3 regions of the Janthinobacterium glycogeni genome follow, and region 3 is predicted to be linked to each of the others. Evidence: predicted binding sites of a transcription regulator. Region 3 holds the regulator's gene; each other region holds the start of a gene.

Region 1 (6,396 bases), on a different contig from region 3:
CACCCAGTCGACCAGGGGCAGCACTTCCTGCAGGCGCTGCGGATAAATGCAGGCCGTGTGCAGGCCGATGCCGAAACCCAGTTCCCTGACGTCCTGCATGGCCCGCGCCAGCGCCGGGTCCATGCACGCCTCGCCGCCGCTGAAGACGACGGCGTCGACCAGGCCCACGCGGCGGCGCAGCCAGGTCAGGACGTCCTGCCACGGCATGGCGCCGTCCGGCGTGCGCGCCTGCAGGTGCGGATTGTGGCAATAGCCGCAACGCCAGGGGCAGCCCTGCACGAACACCACCGCCGCCAGCTTGCCGGGATAGTCGGTGGCGGAAAAGGGCGTCAGGCCGCCCACTTTCAACTCAGCCATGGCAGGCGGGCTGGCCAACCCGGGCGCTCGCTTCCGTAAAATACTGGCGCTCGTGGAATTCGCCCTGCTTGCCGATGTTGAACGAGGCGACGGGGCGGTGGTAGCCCATCACGCGCGTCCAGATTTCGCAGCGCTGGCGTTCGGTGTCGAGCAGGGTGATGGCGGGAGTGAAGTCGGGACGTGCATTCATGGCGTTTCCTCAAGTGATGGAGCAATGTGGGCCTGCTTGCGGGCGATCAGTTCCGCGTCGCAGGTGGGACAGAATTCATGTTTGCCGGCCAGGTAGCCGTGGCGCGGGCAGATGGAAAAGGTGGGCGTGACCGTGATGTAGGGCAGCGAGAAGCGGCTCAGGGCGCGTTTTACCAGCTCGCGGCAGGCGTTCGCATCCGACAGCGCTTCCGTCATGTACAAATGCAGCACCGTGCCGCCCGTGTACTTGCGCTGCAGCGCGTCCTGCAATTCCAGCGCTTCGAACGGGTCGTCCGTGTGGCCGACGGGCAGTTGCGACGAGTTCGTGTAATACGGATTGTCGACGGTGCCGGCCTGCAGGATGGCGGGATAGCGCTTGCGGTCTTCGCGGGCGAAGCGGTATGTCGTGCCTTCGGCCGGCGTCGCTTCCAGGTTGTACATATGGCCCGTCTCTTCCTGGAAGGCCACCATGCGGGCGCGCACGTGGTCGAGCAGGCGCACGGCCAGCGCGTGGCCTTCGGGCGTCGTGATGTCCCAGGCGTCGCCGCTGAAATTGCGGATCATCTCGTTGATGCCGTTCACGCCCAGGGTGGAAAAGTGGTTGCGCAGGGTGCCCAGGTAGCGCTTCGTGTACGGGAACAGGCCTTGCTGCATCAGTTCCTCGATGGTGCGGCGCTTGATTTCCAGGCTGGTCTTGCCCAGTTCCAGCAGGCGGTCCAGGTCGGCCATCAAGGCTGGCTCGTCGCCGCGCCACAAATGGCCCAGGCGCGCGCAGTTGATCGTCACCACGCCCAGGGAGCCCGTCTGCTCGGCGGACCCGAACAGGCCATTGCCCCTTTTCAGCAATTCGCGCAAGTCCAGCTGCAATCGGCAGCACATGGAGCGGATCATGTTCGGCTTGAGTTCCGAATTGATGAAATTCTGGAAGTAGGGCAGGCCGTAGCGTGCCGTCATTTCGAACAGGCGTTCCGCGTTTTCGCTATGCCAGTCGAAATCCTCGGTGATGTTATAGGTGGGGATGGGGAAGGTGAAGACGCGGCCCTTGGCGTCGCCCGCCATCATGATCTCGATGTAGGCGCGGTTGATCATGTCCATTTCCGCCTGCAGCTCGCCATAGCTGAAGTCCATTTCCTGGCCGGCGATGACGGGAATCTGCTCGCGCAGATCGTCCGGACAGACCCAGTCGAAGGTGAGGTTGGTGAACGGCGTCTGCGTGCCCCAGCGCGACGGCACGTTGAGGTTGAAGATCAGCTCCTGCATGTACTGGCGCACGTCTTCGTAGCGCAGGCCGTCCTTGCGGATGTAGGGCGCCATGTAGGTGTCGAAGGAACTGAACGCCTGCGCGCCGGCCCATTCGTTTTGCAGGGTGCCGAGAAAATTGACGATCTGGCCGATGGCGCTCGACATGTGTTTCGGCGGGCCCGATTCGATCTTGCCCGGCACGCCGTTCAAGCCTTCATGCAGCAGGGTGCGCAGCGACCAGCCGGCGCAATAGCCGGCCAGCATGTCGAGATCGTGGATGTGCAGCGCCGCCTCGCGGTGCGCCGCGCCCACTTCCGGCGGATACACCTGGTCCAGCCAGTAGTTGGCGATGACCTTGCCCGACACATTGAGTATCAGGCCGCCCAGCGAGTAACCCTGGTTGGCGTTGGCGTTGACACGCCAGTCGCGCCGGTCCAGGTATTCATTGATGGACGCGGCGACATCGACCTGGCCGCGTGTGGGGGAAACTGCATTTGTCGTCATGAAACCTCCAATAAACACAACATGCGGTGTTTTTATGGAGATTAATCACTAAATATAGTGGCGTCAAAGGGCGCGTGCAGTTGCGTGACGAATCCTTGATGCAGGTGAAAAATACACCTCAGCCGCCTTTGTTCCAGCGCGTTTCGCGCAGGATCAGCCAGCTCGCGCAAAAGAACGCGGCGCCGCAGGCGGCGACGCTGGCGACGGAGGCGGGCAGCACGTGCGCCCAGATTTCCAGCGGCGAGAAGGTACTCCAGCTGGCGACGCGCGCGTCGAAGGTGACGTAGTTCGCCAGCAGCCAGTAGACGGCCAGCAGGCCCGTGCAGATGGCGGCCTGACGCAGCAGCGGCATCTTGCGGCGCGCAAACACGGCCAGCAGGAACAGCAGCAGCACGCCCGGATACGCGCCCAGCACTTCCGGCGACAGCACGGAGATGGTCCCTGCGTCATAGCCATCGGCCGGACCGGCCCACTGCACCTGCAGCGCGGTGAGGAACAGGGTGAGCAGGAAAATCAGCAGCGGTTTGCGGGTCATGGCGGTCAATCGAAGAGGGAGAAAAGGGAGGCATTTTACAGCCAGGTCAAGCAAGTTGAACGCGCGCCAGCCATGCACGCATTCCTTCACCTGCGTCAAGGACTGGGCCGTATGGGCGGGGCTATAGTCTGCACCCTGAGCCGATACAGGACTGTGAACATCATGATGCTTGAATCAACCACCGCCACCCGCGTGGCCGGACCGCTGGAACTGGTCTGCCCCGCCGGCAGCCTGCCCGCCTTGAAAGCGGCCATCGACAATGGCGCCGACACCGTGTACCTGGGCTTTCGCGACGCCACGAATGCGCGCAATTTCGCCGGCCTCAATTTCGACGAGAAGGCCATCGCCGAGGGCGTCCGCTACGCCCACCAATATGGACGCAAGGTGCTGCTGGCGCTGAATACATATCCGCAGCCGCACAACTGGGCCGTGTGGCGCAGCGCCATCGACCGCGCCGCGCAAGCCGGCATCGACGCCATGATCGTGGCCGATCCGGGCCTGATGGCGTATGCGAGCGAGCATCACCCGCAACTGCGCCTGCACCTGTCCGTGCAAGGCTCGGCCACCAACTATGAAGCGATCAATTTTTACCAAGAACACTTCGGCATCGCCCGCGCCGTGCTGCCGCGCGTGCTGTCGATGGCGCAGGTCGAGCAATTGATCGCCAAGACGGACGTCGAGATCGAGGTCTTCGGCTTCGGCAGCCTGTGCGTGATGGTCGAAGGACGCTGCGCGCTGTCGTCGTATGCGACGGGCGAGGCGCCGAACACGCACGGCGTGTGCTCGCCGGCGAAATCCGTGCGCTGGCTGGAAACGCCGAACGGTCTCGAATCGCGCCTGAACGGCGTGCTGATCGACCGCTACGCACCGGGCGAAAACGCCAGCTATCCGACCCTGTGCAAGGGGCGCTTCGAAGTCAACGACGAAGAGTATTACGCCATCGAGGAGCCGGCCAGCCTGAACACGCTGGCGCTGCTGCCGCAGCTGATCGCCATGGGCGTGCGCGCCGTGAAGATCGAAGGGCGCCAGCGCAGTCCTGCCTATGTCGCGCAGGTGACGCGCGTGTGGCGCGAAGCGATCGACGCCTGCCGCGAAGGCAATACGCGCTACGCCGTCAAGCCGGGCTGGATGGCGGCCATGGACAAGCTGGCCGAAGGCCAGCAGCACACACTGGGTGCGTACCACAGATCTTGGAAATAAAGGATGAACATGCTGAAGCTTTCATTGGGCCCCTTGCTGTACTACTGGCCGCGCGCCACCGTCTTCGAGTTTTACCAGCAGATCGCCGGCACCGCCGTCGATATCGTGTACCTGGGCGAAACCGTCTGCTCGCGCCGGCATGAGCTGCGCCTGGCCGACTGGCTCGATATTGCCGACATGCTGGCCGCCGCCGGCAAGGAAGTGGTGCTGTCGACGCAGGCGCTGATCGAGGCGGGCGCCGAACTGGCCACCCTGCGCCGCATCACGGGCAATGGCCGCTACGGCGTCGAGGCCAACGACATGGGCGCCGTGCATTGCATGGAAAAGGGCGCATCCTTCGTCGCCGGTCCCCATTTGAACCTGTTCAATGGCCCCAGCCTGCAGCTGCTGGCGCGCCTCGGCGCGCGGCGCTGGGTGATGCCGCTGGAAATGGGGCAGACGGCGCTGGCCGAGATGCAGCGCCAGAAACCGGAAGGGCTGGAGACGGAAGTGTTTGCCTACGGCCGCATGCCGCTGGCGTTTTCCGCGCGCTGCTTCACGGCGCGCAACCGCAACCTGCCGAAGGACGACTGCGGCTACAGCTGCCTGGAAGAGCCGGACGGCCTGCTGCTGCGCACGCGCGACGAAGTGCCCTTCCTCGTCCTGAATGGCACGCAGACGCAGTCGGCGCTCGTCTACAACCTGGTGCGCGAACTCGACGCCATGCGCGACATGGGCGTGTCGGTGGCGCGCATCAGTCCGCAGGCCATGCATACGGAACAGGTGATCGCCATCTTCGACCGCGCCCGCCGGGGGCAGGTCAGCGGCATCGGCGCCCAGGCCCAGCTGGCGGCATGCCAGCCGGCCGGCGCCTGCGACGGTTATTGGCACGGCCAGCCCGGCATGGAACAGCACGCCGCCCATTGAACGCATCGAAAGGAAGCACCATGCAAGATCAAATGGAACGATTGCCCGTCCCGGCCAAGCCACCCATGAGTAAACCCGCCGTGTCGTACCGGCTGCCCGAACCGCTGGCCGAATTGCTGTCCAAGCTGCCGCCGTATCCCGCCTCCTGGCTGTTCGTGCAAGGCTTGAACCGCCTGCTGGCGCCGCAATTGCCCGACGACGTGCGTTGCAGCCTGGAGGGGCGCAGCCTGCGCCTGCGCTTGCTGGACGCGGGTATCGCTTTCGATTTCGAGTGGCAGGGCACGGTTTTCGTGGCCGAACGCTATGTCGACGTGCCGGACCTGTGCATTGCCGCCAGCGTGCATGACTTGATGCTGCTGGCGCGGCGCCAGGAAGATCCGGATACCCTGTTCTTCAGCCGCCGTTTGAGCCTGGAAGGCGATACGGAGCTGGGCTTGCTGTTCAAGAATACGCTCGACGCCATCGAATTGCCGCCGTTCGACTTGCAGGCGCTGGGACCGCGCCGCGTGCTGGCGCATTTGCGCGACCGGGGCGCGCGGGGAGGCTGAGCGGAAAAGGGGAGGGGGCGGCGCTCAGTGGCGGCAGTGGCCGCAGGCGCCGCTGCACGAGGCCAGCTGTTCTTCATCGGTCGCCTCGCCCATGAAGCCGGCGTCATTGACGGCGGCCAGCAAGCGTTCCTGCGTGGCCAGGCGTTCGTCAAATTGCACCGTGGCGCCGTGGCGCGCCAGCGAGACGCAGACGGTGGCCACGCCCGTGACGGCCTCAAGTGCGCCCGTCAATCTGTCGGCGCAGCCTTCGTGATCCATTCCAATAATATTCAAGCGCGCTGTCTGCATGTGGTCCTCTTGTTTTTCAGATAAAAAAACAGCGTAGGCGAGGGGCGCGCATGCCGTCCAGAGCAGCACGCAAGATTTATTTTCTATTTACGGTTTTATTGATCTGGATTAATTCGCACCCCTCCACTCCCGCCTGAATTGCTGTTGTTTTGTACACAGTTTCCATAATCCAGTCGACAAGCGTGCCCTGCTGCGCGATACTGTCATTCTGATAAGAACGCTGATGAAAGCGCTGGAAAGGAGGGGCCATGCAGCGCCGCCCCCTGCTCATGCTTGCCGGTCTGTGGCCGTTGGGCGCTGCCGCCGGCACGCCGCTGCCGCTCGTGTATCCGCGCCACCAGGCGCTCGATGATCCGCAGCAAGGTTATGTGACGGCCTTGCTGCAAATGGCGCTGGCCCGGTCGGGCCAGGCATATGCCTTGCGCCGCTCCGAACTGCGCATGGTGCAGACGCGTGCCATGCAGGAAATCGCCATGGCGTCGGGCAGCGTCGATGTCGTCTGGGCCATGACGAGCCAGGCGCGCGAAACGCAATTGCTGCCGGTGCGCATACCCATCGACCGCGGCCTGATCGGCTGGCGCGTGGCCCTGATCCATGCCCGCCGGCCGCAGCTGCTGCGCGGCGTGC
Region 2 (6,396 bases), on a different contig from region 3:
GAACGTCGTCCCGTGGCGGAAAAATTCATGCGCTGCTTCGTCGAAGCGACGAAAACCTTTATCGACAACAAGGCGACTGCGGAAAAGTACGTGCGTGAAGTCGTGTTCCGCGGCCAGATCACGAAGGATGACTTCGACGACGCGATCAGCAATTCGCCGTATTCGTACGACATCTCGCCCGAGCATATCCAGGTCACCACGGACGTGATGGTGAAAACGGGCGTAGGCCGCATGACGAAGCCGCCCGTGGCCAAGGACTGGGTCAAGACGGACTTGCTGGAGCAGGCGAAAAAGAGCCTGAACGTGAAGTAAATCAAGCAACCATAAAAAAACCTCCGTGCCAGCGATGGCGCGGAGCTTGTGGCGCGATGGCCTTAGCGGGCGTTAAAACCCATCCAGCCTTTTTCCGTCTGCCGGAAGCTCAAGGTGTAGATGCGCGTCAGTTCATCGCCCTTCTTGAGCTGACGGCTGATGATGGCGCCGTAATTGTCTTGCACGATCTGGTCCGACCATTGCATCAGGTTCTCGAAGCGCTCGGCCGTCATCGCCGCCTGGCGCGCCAGCAGCGGTGCGGGAATCGCCTTCTTTTCCTGTTGCTGCGTCCAGAACTCGCGGAACACCTTGTTTTCGCCGCCCATGCCGCGCGCCATCAGGCCCAGGCCCATGGTCATGCCCACGGAGCCGTCCGTCTTCGCCTCTGCCTCGAGCTTGTCGGCCACGTCGGCCAGTAATTCCAGGTAGCCCACCCTGGCGCGCAGCACGGCCGAGCCCTTGATCTCGTACTGTTCGTTCTCTTTCCAGCCATTGAGCTTTTCCAGCTTCGCGATGTCGAAGTAATGCTTGTACAGGTCATAGCCTTGGATCGAGGTACGGAAATACTCTTCGTACGTGGATTGTGAAGGCGCATCTTTCATGCAGCCGCTTAATATAGTGCAGGCGGCCAGCAGCAGGCAGGTCCAGGAAATTTTTTTGAAGGAAAACATGGCGATGGGGGCAGGTGGCGAAAGGTCGATGAATATTGCTCTGTGGACATAATTATAGGACTGGCTAATCAGGATGGCAACGTGGCCGCGACGCGGCGACTGTACATGGAAGGAAAGATTGCCGAAATCTTGAGGGTGCGCCACCCCGGCGCGCCCGAGGCGCGATATCATGGCAGGCTTGCGGTATCGGCGGCCGGCGAATTGCCTGCAGCCCATACTGTCGCTTGAATCGCGCTTGCCGGCTATGGTGTAAACTTAAACTATGCAGATCTATTTCTTTTTCATCGCCGCCCTGTTGTACGCGGCGTGCGCGGTGCTTCCCTCGTCCCGTGCCCGGCTCATTGCCGGCCTGACCGGCGTCGCCTGGCTGGCGCACGCGGCCACCCTGTGGTTCGACCTGATGGCGCCGGGCACCTTGCGCTTCGGTTTTTCCGCCATGCTGTCGGCCGCGCTATGGGTCTCGGTGGGTGCCTACTGGATAGAGAACCGCAATTTCAGCCTGGACGGACTGCGCCGCATGGTCATGCCCAGCGCCGTCCTCGCCATCGGCCTGGCCTGGGCCTTTCCCGGCAGCCAGGTCAGCATGGAAGGCAAGTCGGCCGTCTTCGGCTGGCATATCGCCGTGGCCGTACTCGCGTACAGCACCTTGACGATCGCCGCCTTTCACGCCGTGCTGATGGCGCTGCAGGAATCGCGGCTGCATACGCGCAGCGAAAGCCGCGGCTTCATCGGCAGCGCGCTGGACCAGCTGCCAGCCCTGCTGACGATGGAAAAGCTGCTGTTCCGTATGATCGGCCTCGGTTTTATTTTGCTCAGCCTGACCGTGCTGTCGGGCATCGTGTTCTCCGAGCAATTATTTGGCAAGGCGCTCAACTGGGATCACAAATCCGTGTTTACCATGCTGTCGTGGCTATTGTTTGCCGCCCTGCTGGCGGGGCGCCGCTTCCGCGGCTGGCGCGGCAAGACGGCCCTGAGCTTCACCCTGGCCGGTTTCGCCACCTTGTTGCTGGCCTATGTCGGCAGCCGTTTTGTACTGGAAGTGGTTTTACACCGAGGATTCGCATGACACGTGTTTTATTCTGGCTGGCGCTGGTGTTTCTGGTGCTGTTTGCTATCCGTAGCAAGATCCGGGGCATGCAGCAGCGCGCCCGCGCGCAACAGCCGCCGAATCCGTTTACGCCGCCGGGCCGGCCGCAGGAATTGCCCGATGCCGAGCTGATGCTGTGCTGCGCCCATTGCGGCGTGTACTACCCGGCCTCGGAAAACGTGCAGGCCAAGGGCCACGATTACTGCAGCCACGCGCACGCCACCGTGTAAGGGCAAGCGCGCAGCTTCGCGCGCGTTGCTCATCCGTATCGTAACGACCTCCGGCATTCGTCCGGCGTAGCATCTGCAGCAGGCGGTTCGCCACCGCCATTGCAGAAAGGCGCGCTCCCATGTCCACTCCCCGCACCAGCCAGCAGGCTGTGACCACCGCCGGCATGCCGGCGGCGCCGCAACTGAGCGGTAATTCGTTGCCCATGCAGGCGCTGCGCGCGCAGATAAGCCGCATCGCCCGCTGCGGCGCGCCGGTGGCCATCCGCGGCGAATCGGGCACGGGCAAGGAACTGGCGGCGCGCGCCATCCATGCGCAGGGCGCGCGCGCCAGCTTCCCGTTTATTGCCGTCAACTGCGGCGCCATACCCGAGGCGCTGATGGAAGCGGAATTCTTTGGCTGTCGCCCCGGCGCCTATACGGGCGCGCTGCACGAGCGCCAGGGCTTGTTCCAGGCGGCCCATGGGGGCAGCCTGCTGCTCGACGAAGTCGACGACCTGCCGCTGGCCATGCAGGTGAAACTGTTGCGCGTGCTGCAGGAGCGCCGTGTGCGCAAGCTGGGCGGCAGTGCCGACGAAGCGGTCGACGTGCGCATCCTGTGCGCCAGCCAGCATGGCCTGGCGCGCGGCGTGGCCGCCGGCACGTTCCGCCAGGATCTGTTTTACCGGCTCAATGTGATCGAACTGGCGCTGCCGCCGCTGCGCGAGCGGCGCGGCGATCTGCAGGTATTATGTGAGGTGATCCTGGCGCGCCTGTCGCCACGCCGGGCCGTGAGCCTGGCGCCGCCCGTGCTGGCGGCCCTGGCCGCGTATGCGTTTCCCGGCAATGTGCGCGAACTGGAGAACGTGCTGGAGCGGGCGCTGGCCTTTGCCGACGGCGGCGTGATCGCGCTCGACGGGCTGGCCTTGCCATGCGCGCCGGGCAGCATGCCGTTGCGGGCCGCGCCGGCATTGCCGGACTTGCCGGAGCGGCAACTGTGCCTGCCCGGCATGGCGGCATATGGCGTGAGCCCGGTCCTGCCGCTGGACGTGTATTTGCGCCAGGCCGAGCGCGACATGATCATGCGGGCGCTGGTGCAGGCGCGCTATCACCGCGCGCGGGCGGCGCGTCAGCTGGGCCTGAGCGTGCGCCAGTTGCGTTACCGCATGCAGAAATTGACGATACAGGAAGCCTTACTTGATGAACGCATGGACGATAGATGAAGACGGATGGTGCGACGGCGCGCTGCGCTATGACTCGCCGCACCACGATGCGCGCCCGGACGGTGCACAAGTCGACTTGCTGGTGATTCATAACATCAGCTTGCCAGGCGGCCACTTTGGCGGGCCGCATGTGTCGGACTTGTTTACGGGCCGGGTAGATTATAATGCCGATCCTTCTTTCGCCGACCTGCGTGGCTTGCAGGTGTCGGCGCACTTTTTTGTGCGGCGCGATGGTGCGTTGTTGCAATATGTTTCTACTGATCAACGTGCCTGGCATGCGGGCGCGTCCACCTTCGAAGGACGTCCGCAGTGCAATGGTTATTCCATCGGTATCGAAATGGAGGGCGCGGACGATGTGCCCTTCCAGCGGCGGCAATACCATGTGCTGGCGGCGCTGACGGCGGCGCTGGTGGCGCGCTACAGGCTGTCTCAGGTGCGCGGCCACGCGCATATCGCACCGGGAAGGAAGACGGATCCGGGGCCGTTTTTTGACTGGCATTTTTATCAAGAGTGCTGGCTGGAAACCCTGCGCGGCCAGCCTGCGTTAGCGCTTACTTCGCGGGGATTGGGCTTTCCATCCATGCCCTGAAAAGTCAATCGAAATCGTATATGGAATTACAAAAAATTACGCCGACGGATGCCCGAAAACTATTGCATCGCCCTTCGATGGGCACTACAATTAGTGCAGAAGTTGGATGTAAAGACTATATCTAGTGCCATCACAGACGTTTTCAGAATTATTGTCAAAGCTACCCGGATTGCTGATAAAGCACTGGAACTGGCGTTTATCACCCTTGATCGTGTTTCGCGCCAGCCGGGCAGTACGGTGTGGCGCTATGGATACTGACCTGTTTTATGTATTATGAATTTACTATTTAGCAACAATTACCTGAAGAAACCCTGACCATCGGGCGTTCTATTCAACAACATACGCGGCAGCAAAACTGCAGGCTGACTTTAGCTGACAACGGGAGCTTCAATGCAATCACCACAAGATATTTCCATCCATCCAACGCCAGTATCGCCAGCGCCAGGCGCGGCCAACAGCGTGGCGAGCACGGGCGCGGCATTGGGCGACTATCGCATCATCCGCCGCAACGGCGCGGTGGTGGCATTTGAGCCTTCGAAGATCGCCATCGCCATGACCAAGGCGTTTTTGGCCGTTAACGGCGGCCAGGGCGCAGCTTCGGCACGCATCCGCGAACTGGTGGAACAATTGACCGACGGCGTCGTCGCCGCGCTGGTGCGCCGCCATCCGGGCGGCGGCACCTTCCATATCGAAGACGTGCAAGACCAGGTGGAACTGTCGCTGATGCGTTCGGGCGAGCACGACGTGGCGCGTGCCTACGTGCTGTACCGCGCCAAGCACATGGAAGAGCGCCGTCTGCAGAAGGAAGCGCAAGGCGCGTCCGCGCAAGTGACCGCGCCCCAGCTGAACGTGACCGACAACGGCGTGCGCCGCCTGCTGGACATGCAGGAAGTGCGCGACCTGATCAACGCCGCCTGCGCCGGCCTGGAAAAGCACGTCGATGCCGACGCCATCCTGGCTGAAACGGTGAAAAACCTGTACGACGGCGTGCCCGTCGAAGAGCTGCACAAGTCGGCCATCCTGGCGGCGCGCGCGCTGATGGAAAAAGACCCGGCCTACAGCCAGGTCACGGCCCGCATCCTGCTGCACACGGTGCGCAAGGAAGTGTTCGGCAAGGAAGTGCCGCAAGCGGCCGCTGCCGCCGAATACCTGACGTATTTCCCGCAATACATCGCCAAGGGCATCGCCGCCGAGCTGCTGAACCCGGTACTCGCCAGCTTCGACCTGGAACGCCTGGCCAAGGCTCTTGTTGCCGACCGCGACTTGCAATTCGGCTACATCGGCCTGCAAACCCTGTACGACCGCTACTTCCTGCACATCCAGGACGTGCGCATCGAAATGCCGCAGGCGTTCTACATGCGCGTGGCCATGGGCCTGGCGCTGAACGAGGCGGACCGCGAAGCGCGCGCCATCGAGTTCTACAGCCTGCTGTCCTCGTTCGACTTCATGAGCTCGACCCCGACCCTGTTCAATTCGGGCACCCTGCGCTCGCAGCTGTCGTCGTGCTATCTGAGCACCGTCTCCGATGACCTGGAAGGCATCTACGACGCCATCAAGGATAACGCGCTGCTGGCCAAGTTCGCTGGCGGCCTGGGTAACGACTGGACGCCGGTGCGCGCCCTGGGCGCCCACATCAAGGGCACCAACGGCAAGTCGCAAGGCGTGGTGCCGTTCCTGAAAGTGGTCAACGACACGGCCGTGGCAGTCAATCAGGGCGGCAAGCGCAAGGGCGCCGTCTGCGCCTACCTGGAAACCTGGCACATGGATATCGAGGAATTCCTCGACCTGCGCAAGAACACGGGCGACGACCGCCGCCGCACGCACGACATGAACACGGCGAACTGGATTCCCGACATGTTCATGAAGCGCGTCATGGAAAAAGGCGATTGGACCCTGTTCTCGCCGTCGGACACGCCAGACCTGCACGACAAGGTCGGCAAGGCTTTTGAACAGGCTTACCTGGGCTACGAAGCCAAGGCCGCCGCCGGCGAAATCCGCGTCTTCAAGAAGATCGCGGCGCTGGACCTGTGGCGCAAGATGCTGTCGATGCTGTTTGAAACGGGCCATCCATGGATCACGTTCAAGGATCCGTGCAACATCCGCAGCCCGCAGTCGCACGTCGGCGTCGTGCACAGCTCGAACCTGTGCACGGAAATCACGCTGAACACGGGCCCGGACGAAATCGCCGTCTGCAACCTCGGTTCCGTCAACATGCCGGCGCACATGAAGGAAGGCAAGCTCGATCACGTCAAGCTGGCCAAGACCATCCGCACCGCCATGCGCATGCTCGACAACGTCATCGACATCA
Region 3 (6,396 bases):
GCCGGCCCAGAAGCTGCGTTCGAATTCGATGGTTTGCTTGCGCGCCTGGCGCACGGCAAACATCTTGCGGAAAATGTAGGTCCAGCTGGTCAGGGAAATCAGCAGCAGCAGGGCCATGATCAGTTGCACGATCAGGTGGGCGTTGGTGATGAGCGCGAGGAAAGAAAGATCTTGTGTAACGTTCATTGGCAGGCAGTCTGTTGGGTGAATTATCCGGGGGTGGCGGTAGGGCTCAGGCGGCGCGCATGCGGGCCGCGACCGCATCAGGCACGGCGCGCGGGCGCAGTGCCGAATCGACGCAGCCGATCTTGACGCGGGCCGTGTTGAGCAGGCGGTCGCCGCCCCAGGCTTGTTGCAGGAAAACGATGGAGGCGCGCCCCATTTTTTCTATGCTTAAGGTTAATTTTACCGTGTCATCGAGCCTGGCTGGCGCATGATAGTCGGCGTTGACGCTTTTGACAACGAACATCGCGTCATGCTGCTCCAGCAATTGCTGCTGGCCCACGTCGATGGTGCGCAGCCATTCCGTGCGTGCGCGCTCGAAGAATTTCAGGTAGTTAGCGTAATAGACGATGCCGCCGGCGTCGGTGTCTTCATAGTAGACACGTACGTTCCAAGTAAAAACTGAAGGCATGTTTATTGCGCCAGTAGTGAGATTGAGCAACATTTTACGCGATTTTTCTTCTTGTGACTGTGGGCGCTTGCTGGAAAGCCATGCAAAAGCAGCATATAAGTTGCACCGCAGCATTGTAAATCCAGCGTGTGCAATGGCAAGCTTCGTAACATACGCTTACATGCCATGGCCAGGTTTAAGCCCAGCTTAAAAGCGGCGGCCATCCCCGGGGCGGCCTGCGGCCGTGTCCTGGCTGCGGCGGCGCGCGGCGATTATAGCCGCACGGTTGCATTCCTTGCTCAATTTGGGCACTTAACTTACAATTTGATTTCCATTACGTCTCACGTGACTGGCGAAAAGTCGGGCGATCTCCATGCACAGGCGATCGGCAAACCGGCGAAAGGTGGGCACCCACCGGGAAACGTGAGATTTTTCATCAGCCGTTCGCCTGGGTAGCCACTATGGAAAAGCACGAAGAGGCTGCCTGTCCAATGTTGTTATTCACTTAACGCCGGCTCCCCTCATTCGATCCAACCTGCCAGTACAAGCACCCTCATACTTGGAGTTTTTACATGTTTGCAAAAGATCACACCCTCGCCAACGTCGATCCTGAATTGTTCGCCGTCATTCAAAAAGAGAACACGCGCCAGCACGACCACATCGAACTGATCGCGTCGGAGAACTACACGTCGCCAGCCGTAATGGAAGCGCAAGGCTCGCAGCTGACGAACAAGTACGCCGAAGGCTACCCGGGCAAGCGCTATTACGGCGGCTGCGAATACGTCGACGTGGCCGAGCAACTGGCCATCGACCGCGTGAAACAGCTGTTCGGCGCCGAATGCGCGAACGTGCAGCCGAACTCCGGCTCGCAGGCGAACCAGGGCGTGTTCTTCGCCATGCTGAAACCAGGCGATCTGATCATGGGTATGTCGCTGGCCGAAGGAGGCCACCTGACCCACGGCATGCCGCTGAACATGTCCGGCAAATGGTTCGATGTCGTCTCCTACGGTTTGACGGCGGAAGAAGACATCGACTACGAGGCGATGGAGCGCCTGGCCCGCGAACGCAAGCCGAAACTGATCATCGCCGGCGCGTCCGCGTTCTCGAAAAAGATCGATTTCGAACGCTTCGGCAAGATCGCCAAGGAGGTGGGCGCCTACTTCATGGTCGACATGGCCCACTACGCCGGCCTGATCGCCGCCGGCCTGTACCCGAATCCGGTACCGTTCGCCGACTTCGTCACCTCGACCACGCACAAATCGCTGCGCGGCCCGCGCGGCGGCATCATCCTGATGAAGGCCGAGCACGAAAAAGCCATCAACTCGGCCATCTTCCCTGGCATCCAGGGCGGCCCGCTGATGCACGTGATCGCCGGCAAGGCCGTCGCCTTCAAGGAAGCGCTGAGCCCTGAATTCGTCGAATACCAGAAGCAAGTGATCAAGAACGCCGACGTGCTGGCGAAAACCCTGATCAAGCGCGGCCTGCGCATCGTGTCCGGCGGCACCGAATCGCACGTCATGCTGGTCGACCTGCGCGCCAAGAACCTGACGGGCAAGGAAGCCGAAGCCATCCTCGGTTCCGCGCACATCACCTGCAACAAGAACGGCATCCCGAACGACCCACAAAAACCCTTCGTCACCTCGGGCATCCGCCTGGGCAGCCCGGCGATGACGACGCGCGGTTTCAAGGAAGCGCAAGCGGAAGAAGTGGGCAACCTGATCGCCGACGTGCTGGACAACCCGCATGACGCCGCCACCATCGAGCGCGTCAAAGCGGCCGTGAAAGTGCTGGCCGACGCGCACCCTGTGTACGCTGCATAATTATTTGTCCAGAATGTGTCATACGGAGTAAGATTCCGTATGACACATTCCAGTCGTGCCCAAGGGCGCCCGGAGTGATTCGGGCGCCCTTTGTACAAGGGCGGTGATTTCCCGTAATTATTACTATAAAGTTGTAACCAGCCCATGAAATGTCCATTTTGCCAGCACGGCGACACCCAGGTTCTCGATACGCGCGTATCGGAGGAAGGGGATGCCATTCGGCGCCGCCGCCGCTGCGGCAAATGCGACAAGCGTTTTACCACATACGAACGCATTGAACTTATCATGCCGGCCGTCGTCAAAAAGAATGGCAGCCGGACGGAGTTCGCTGCGGATAAGTTGCGCGGCAGTTTGATGCTGGCCTTGCGCAAGCGTCCCGTCGCGGCCGCCTCTGTGGATACGGCCATCGCCTCCATCCAGGAAAAGTTGCTGACCAGCGGCTTGCGCGAAGTCGATTCCGGCTATATCGGCGAACTCGTCATGCTGGAACTCAAGCGCCTCGACAAGATCGCCTACATCCGCTTCGCTTCCGTCTACAAGAATTTCGAAGACCTGGCCGAGTTCCAGGATGCGATCGCCGAAGTGGGGCAGGCGCGCAAGCCCTGACGTTCATCCGCGTACTCTCCTTGTTGAAGGCGGGGCTGCTCATGCGCCCCGGTTCACCACGCCTGTGCTGGCCTGGCAAGCGGCCTGATCAATTCCAACGCTGTTCTTCCCACCTTTCGTCGCACTGTTTGCGCCAACGCAGACCCGGCTTTTTGCGCGCGCCTATCTTGTAGCTGGGCCGACTGTTCTTGCGACTCTGTCGGCGGAAGGGAGGAGCGTATGCGCAATGGCGGTCGCACTATGTTTCCAGCGGGTGGCAGCAGCCTCGTCGAGGTGCTCGTGTCGCTGCTGCTGTTGGCGCTGGGCCTGCTCGGTGCCAGCATTTTGCAACTGCACTCGCTGCGTGCGCGCCATGAGTCGGCGCTGTTGTCGGCGGGCGCGCAGCTGGCGGCCGGCATGGCCGAGCGCATGCGCGCAAACAGCGTGCTCATGAATGGACCCGATGCGGGCAATCCCTACCTGAACGTGGCCTATGCGGCGGCGGACGACGCCGAAGCAGGCGGCGGCGCGCCCGACTGCTTTGGTGCCAGCGCCTGCGGCGCGGCCGAACTGGCGCAATTCGACATCGCCGAATGGAAGCAATCGCTTCCTGCGGCCTTGCCCGGCGCGCGCCTGCATATCTGCCGCGATGTCTCTGCCTGGGATGCCGCCGCGCAAGGCTTGCACTGGGCATGCAGCGGCGGCAAGGGCGCGCCCATCGTCATCAAGCTGGGCTGGCGCGGCCGCTTGCCCGATGGCTCGCCCGCCGTGAATGCGGCAGGCGAGTCGCTGCCCAGGCTGGTATTTCAGCTGGGCGGAGGCGGCGCATGAACGGCGTGCATACCGCGTGGCGCCGACGGCGCGGCATGAGCCTCGTCGAATTGCTGGTGGCCCTGTCGCTGGGCGCGTTGCTGATGCTGGCCGCCAGCAGTGTGCTCCTGGCGGCCAGCGGCAGCTATGGCGACCAGTCCGCCAGCGCGCGGCTCGACGATAACGGCCGCTATGCGCTCGACACCATCGCCCGTGCCGTGCGCCAGACGGCGTACGTGAATTGGGATAGCAGCGCCGCGCCCGTCGCCCATGCCGATGACGACAGCGCCAATGTCGCCGGGCTCGACGCGCGCAGCCTGGGCAAGAACAGCGAAGGCATCAGCGGCGCCTTGTCCGGTGTCCTGCATGGCAGCGACGTGCTGGCCCTGCGCTATTACGGCGCCGGCAAGGAGGAGGGCGGCGACGGATCCGTGCTCAATTGCGCCGGCTTTGGCGTGGGTGCCGCGCAAACGGAGGCGCAGCGGGGCTGGAGCATTTTCTATGTGGCGCAGGGCGCCGATGGCGATGGCGAGCTGCGCTGCAAATACCGTGGCGCGAACGGCTGGGGTGCGGACTCCGTCATTCGCGGCGTCGACGGTTTCCAGGTGTTGTATGGCATCGATACGGATACGCCGCCCGACGGCGTGGCGAACCGCTATGTCAACGCCAGCGCGCTCGACGCCTACGACGCGGCGCTGGTGCTGCAGGGCGCGGATGCGGCCGCGCGCCAGCGCGATTTGCACCGCCGCACGCACTGGAAGCGCGTGGTCAGCGTGCGCGTGGCCTTGCTGTTGCATGGCGAGGCGGACCAGGCGGACAAGATGGCGGAACTGGGGCCGGCGCAGTTCGACCTGTTCGGCAAGGCATATGCCGAGGCGCACGGCGCCGGCGACACGGGCGTGCGCATCGCGCGCGCGTCCCTGCCCGCCGCGACGCGCTCCCGGCTGCGGCAATTGCTGCAGACGAGCATCATGCTGCGCAACGGGCCGGCCTAGGCGGTGCCACGATGGCTGGCGCGGGCGTCCGCTGCTGCGCACCTCGTTGCGTGCCTTGCTGTTCACCTTGCGCGCGCCACGGTGGCGCCACCCTCGTGTATGTGCTGTGCCTGCTGGTGATCATCTTGCTGCTGGGCATATCGGCGGCGCAGATAGCCTTGCAGGGCGAAAAGGCGGCACGCGGCGAGCGCGACCGGCAGATCGCGTTTCAGGCGGCGGAGGAAGCATTGATGGATGCGCAGAACGATATCGAAGGCTTGCCCGGCGCGCCGGGACGCAGCAGCCTCTTCGCGCCAGGCAGTGCGGCCGGGTTCGCGGACGGCTGCGGCGAAGGAGGCGCACTGGGCCTGTGCCTGCCGGCAGCCCCGGAGGCGCCGGCCCTCTGGCTGAGCATGGACCTCGATGGTCCCGAAGGGGGAAGTGGCAGCCGCGCCGTGCCGTATGGGCAGTTCACGGGCGCCGTCATGCAGACGGGGCAGGGTTTCCTGCCGTCGCGCCGGCCCCGTTACCTGATCGAATTGCTGCCGTTTCACCCGCCCGGCGCGCAGGCGGCGGCAGTGGCTGGCGGCCTGGCAACGGAAAGTTATATGTACCGCATCACGGCCATCGGTTTTGGCATGCAGGAAAGCACGCAAGTCGTGCTGCAAAGTTATTATCGCAAGCAGGCGGCTGGAGCGGGGCCATGAGGGCGTCGTGCTTCACTTTGCCGTCCACTTTGTGGCCTGCTTTGCGGTCTGCCCGGCGACATCCCGGCTGCGTCTGGCTGATGCTGCTGGCCTGCCTGGCCTGCCTCACTTGCGGCGGCGCCCTTGCCGCCGCCGTCCCGCCGGTGACGCTGGCACGGGCCGACGCGGGCTTGCACGGCGCCAGGGTGCCGCCGAATCTGTTGCTCAACCTGTCCCTGACGCATGCAGCCGCCGCTGCCGCGCATGGCGGCGACTATGCGCCGCAGCGCGAGTACCTCGGTTACTTCCATGCGCGCATGTGCTACAGCTATCCGTACCGCAGCAAGGACGGCGTCATGCTGCCCGACTTGCGCGTAGCGACCGCTTACTTCTCCGTGCTGAAACCGGCCGATGCGCTGCACGGCTGCGGCGGTGATAGTTTTAGCGGCAACTTTCTGAACTGGGCCAGCGCCAGCATGCTCGATATCGTCCGCTATGCCCTGACGGGCGGCGACCGCGTCATCGACGAAGTGCGCAAGACGGTGCTGCAGCGCGCCTACCTGCCCGATGCCGACGGTCCCGTCGACTTCTTTGCCCACCCCGTTTTTTTTCCGCGCAAGGTCTTGCACACCGGCGTGGCGGCGGCGACGCCGTTTGCGCTGGCGCAACTGGCCATCGTTTCTTGCCGTAATCGCCTGCTGTTCGGCGACGCCAGCGTGCCTCCGGGCGGCAGTTGCGACGCGCCCGGCATCGCCGCCACGCACGGCGTGTTCCTCGCGCGCGTGCGCGTGTGCGATGCCGATGAGGGGCCGCTGCGCGACGACTTGTGCCTCGCGTACGGCAAGAACTACAAACCGGTGGGCGCCGTGCAGCGCCTTGGCGGCAGGGTACGCGTGGGCGTGTTTGGC

What was found. The regulator NrdR, encoded in region 3, represses ribonucleotide reductase genes. The targets are predictions, from matches to a motif close to CACNANATNTNGTG.
Region 1: the regulator NrdR is predicted to act here: its motif matches at 2,339-2,352, upstream of ACQ4W4_RS12990 (ribonucleoside triphosphate reductase).
Region 2: the regulator NrdR is predicted to act here: its motif matches at 4,202-4,215, upstream of ACQ4W4_RS06080 (ribonucleoside-diphosphate reductase subunit alpha).

What each region holds. Positions count from the first base shown of each region.
Region 1 is NZ_JBNYXP010000004.1:457,049-463,444, forward strand. Features, by position in the region: gene ACQ4W4_RS12980 (anaerobic ribonucleoside-triphosphate reductase activating protein) at 1-357, opposite strand, end outside; gene nrdD (anaerobic ribonucleoside-triphosphate reductase) at 350-547, opposite strand; gene ACQ4W4_RS12990 (ribonucleoside triphosphate reductase) at 544-2,292, opposite strand; gene ACQ4W4_RS12995 (hypothetical protein) at 2,411-2,827, opposite strand; gene ubiU (ubiquinone anaerobic biosynthesis protein UbiU) at 2,990-4,027, shown strand; gene ubiV (ubiquinone anaerobic biosynthesis protein UbiV) at 4,037-4,933, shown strand; gene ubiT (ubiquinone anaerobic biosynthesis accessory factor UbiT) at 4,954-5,481, shown strand; gene ACQ4W4_RS13015 (heavy-metal-associated domain-containing protein) at 5,506-5,769, opposite strand; gene ACQ4W4_RS13020 (substrate-binding periplasmic protein) at 6,018-6,396, shown strand, end outside.
Region 2 is NZ_JBNYXP010000002.1:112,696-119,091, reverse strand. Features, by position in the region: gene ACQ4W4_RS06110 (ABC transporter substrate-binding protein) at 1-312, shown strand, start outside; gene ACQ4W4_RS06105 (hypothetical protein) at 375-914, opposite strand; gene ACQ4W4_RS06100 (cytochrome C assembly family protein) at 1,246-2,049, shown strand; gene ACQ4W4_RS06095 (PP0621 family protein) at 2,046-2,300, shown strand; gene ACQ4W4_RS06090 (sigma 54-interacting transcriptional regulator) at 2,420-3,499, shown strand; gene ampD (1,6-anhydro-N-acetylmuramyl-L-alanine amidase AmpD) at 3,477-4,088, shown strand; gene ACQ4W4_RS06080 (ribonucleoside-diphosphate reductase subunit alpha) at 4,479-6,396, shown strand, end outside.
Region 3 is NZ_JBNYXP010000016.1:84,791-91,186, forward strand. Features, by position in the region: gene tolQ (protein TolQ) at 1-186, opposite strand, end outside; gene ybgC (tol-pal system-associated acyl-CoA thioesterase) at 233-634, opposite strand; ZMP/ZTP riboswitch at 949-1,074, shown strand; gene glyA (serine hydroxymethyltransferase) at 1,186-2,433, shown strand; gene nrdR (transcriptional regulator NrdR) at 2,578-3,039, shown strand; gene pilV (type IV pilus modification protein PilV) at 3,280-3,849, shown strand; gene ACQ4W4_RS25490 (PilW family protein) at 3,846-4,823, shown strand; gene ACQ4W4_RS25495 (pilus assembly PilX family protein) at 4,874-5,509, shown strand; gene ACQ4W4_RS25500 (pilus assembly protein) at 5,590-6,396, shown strand, end outside.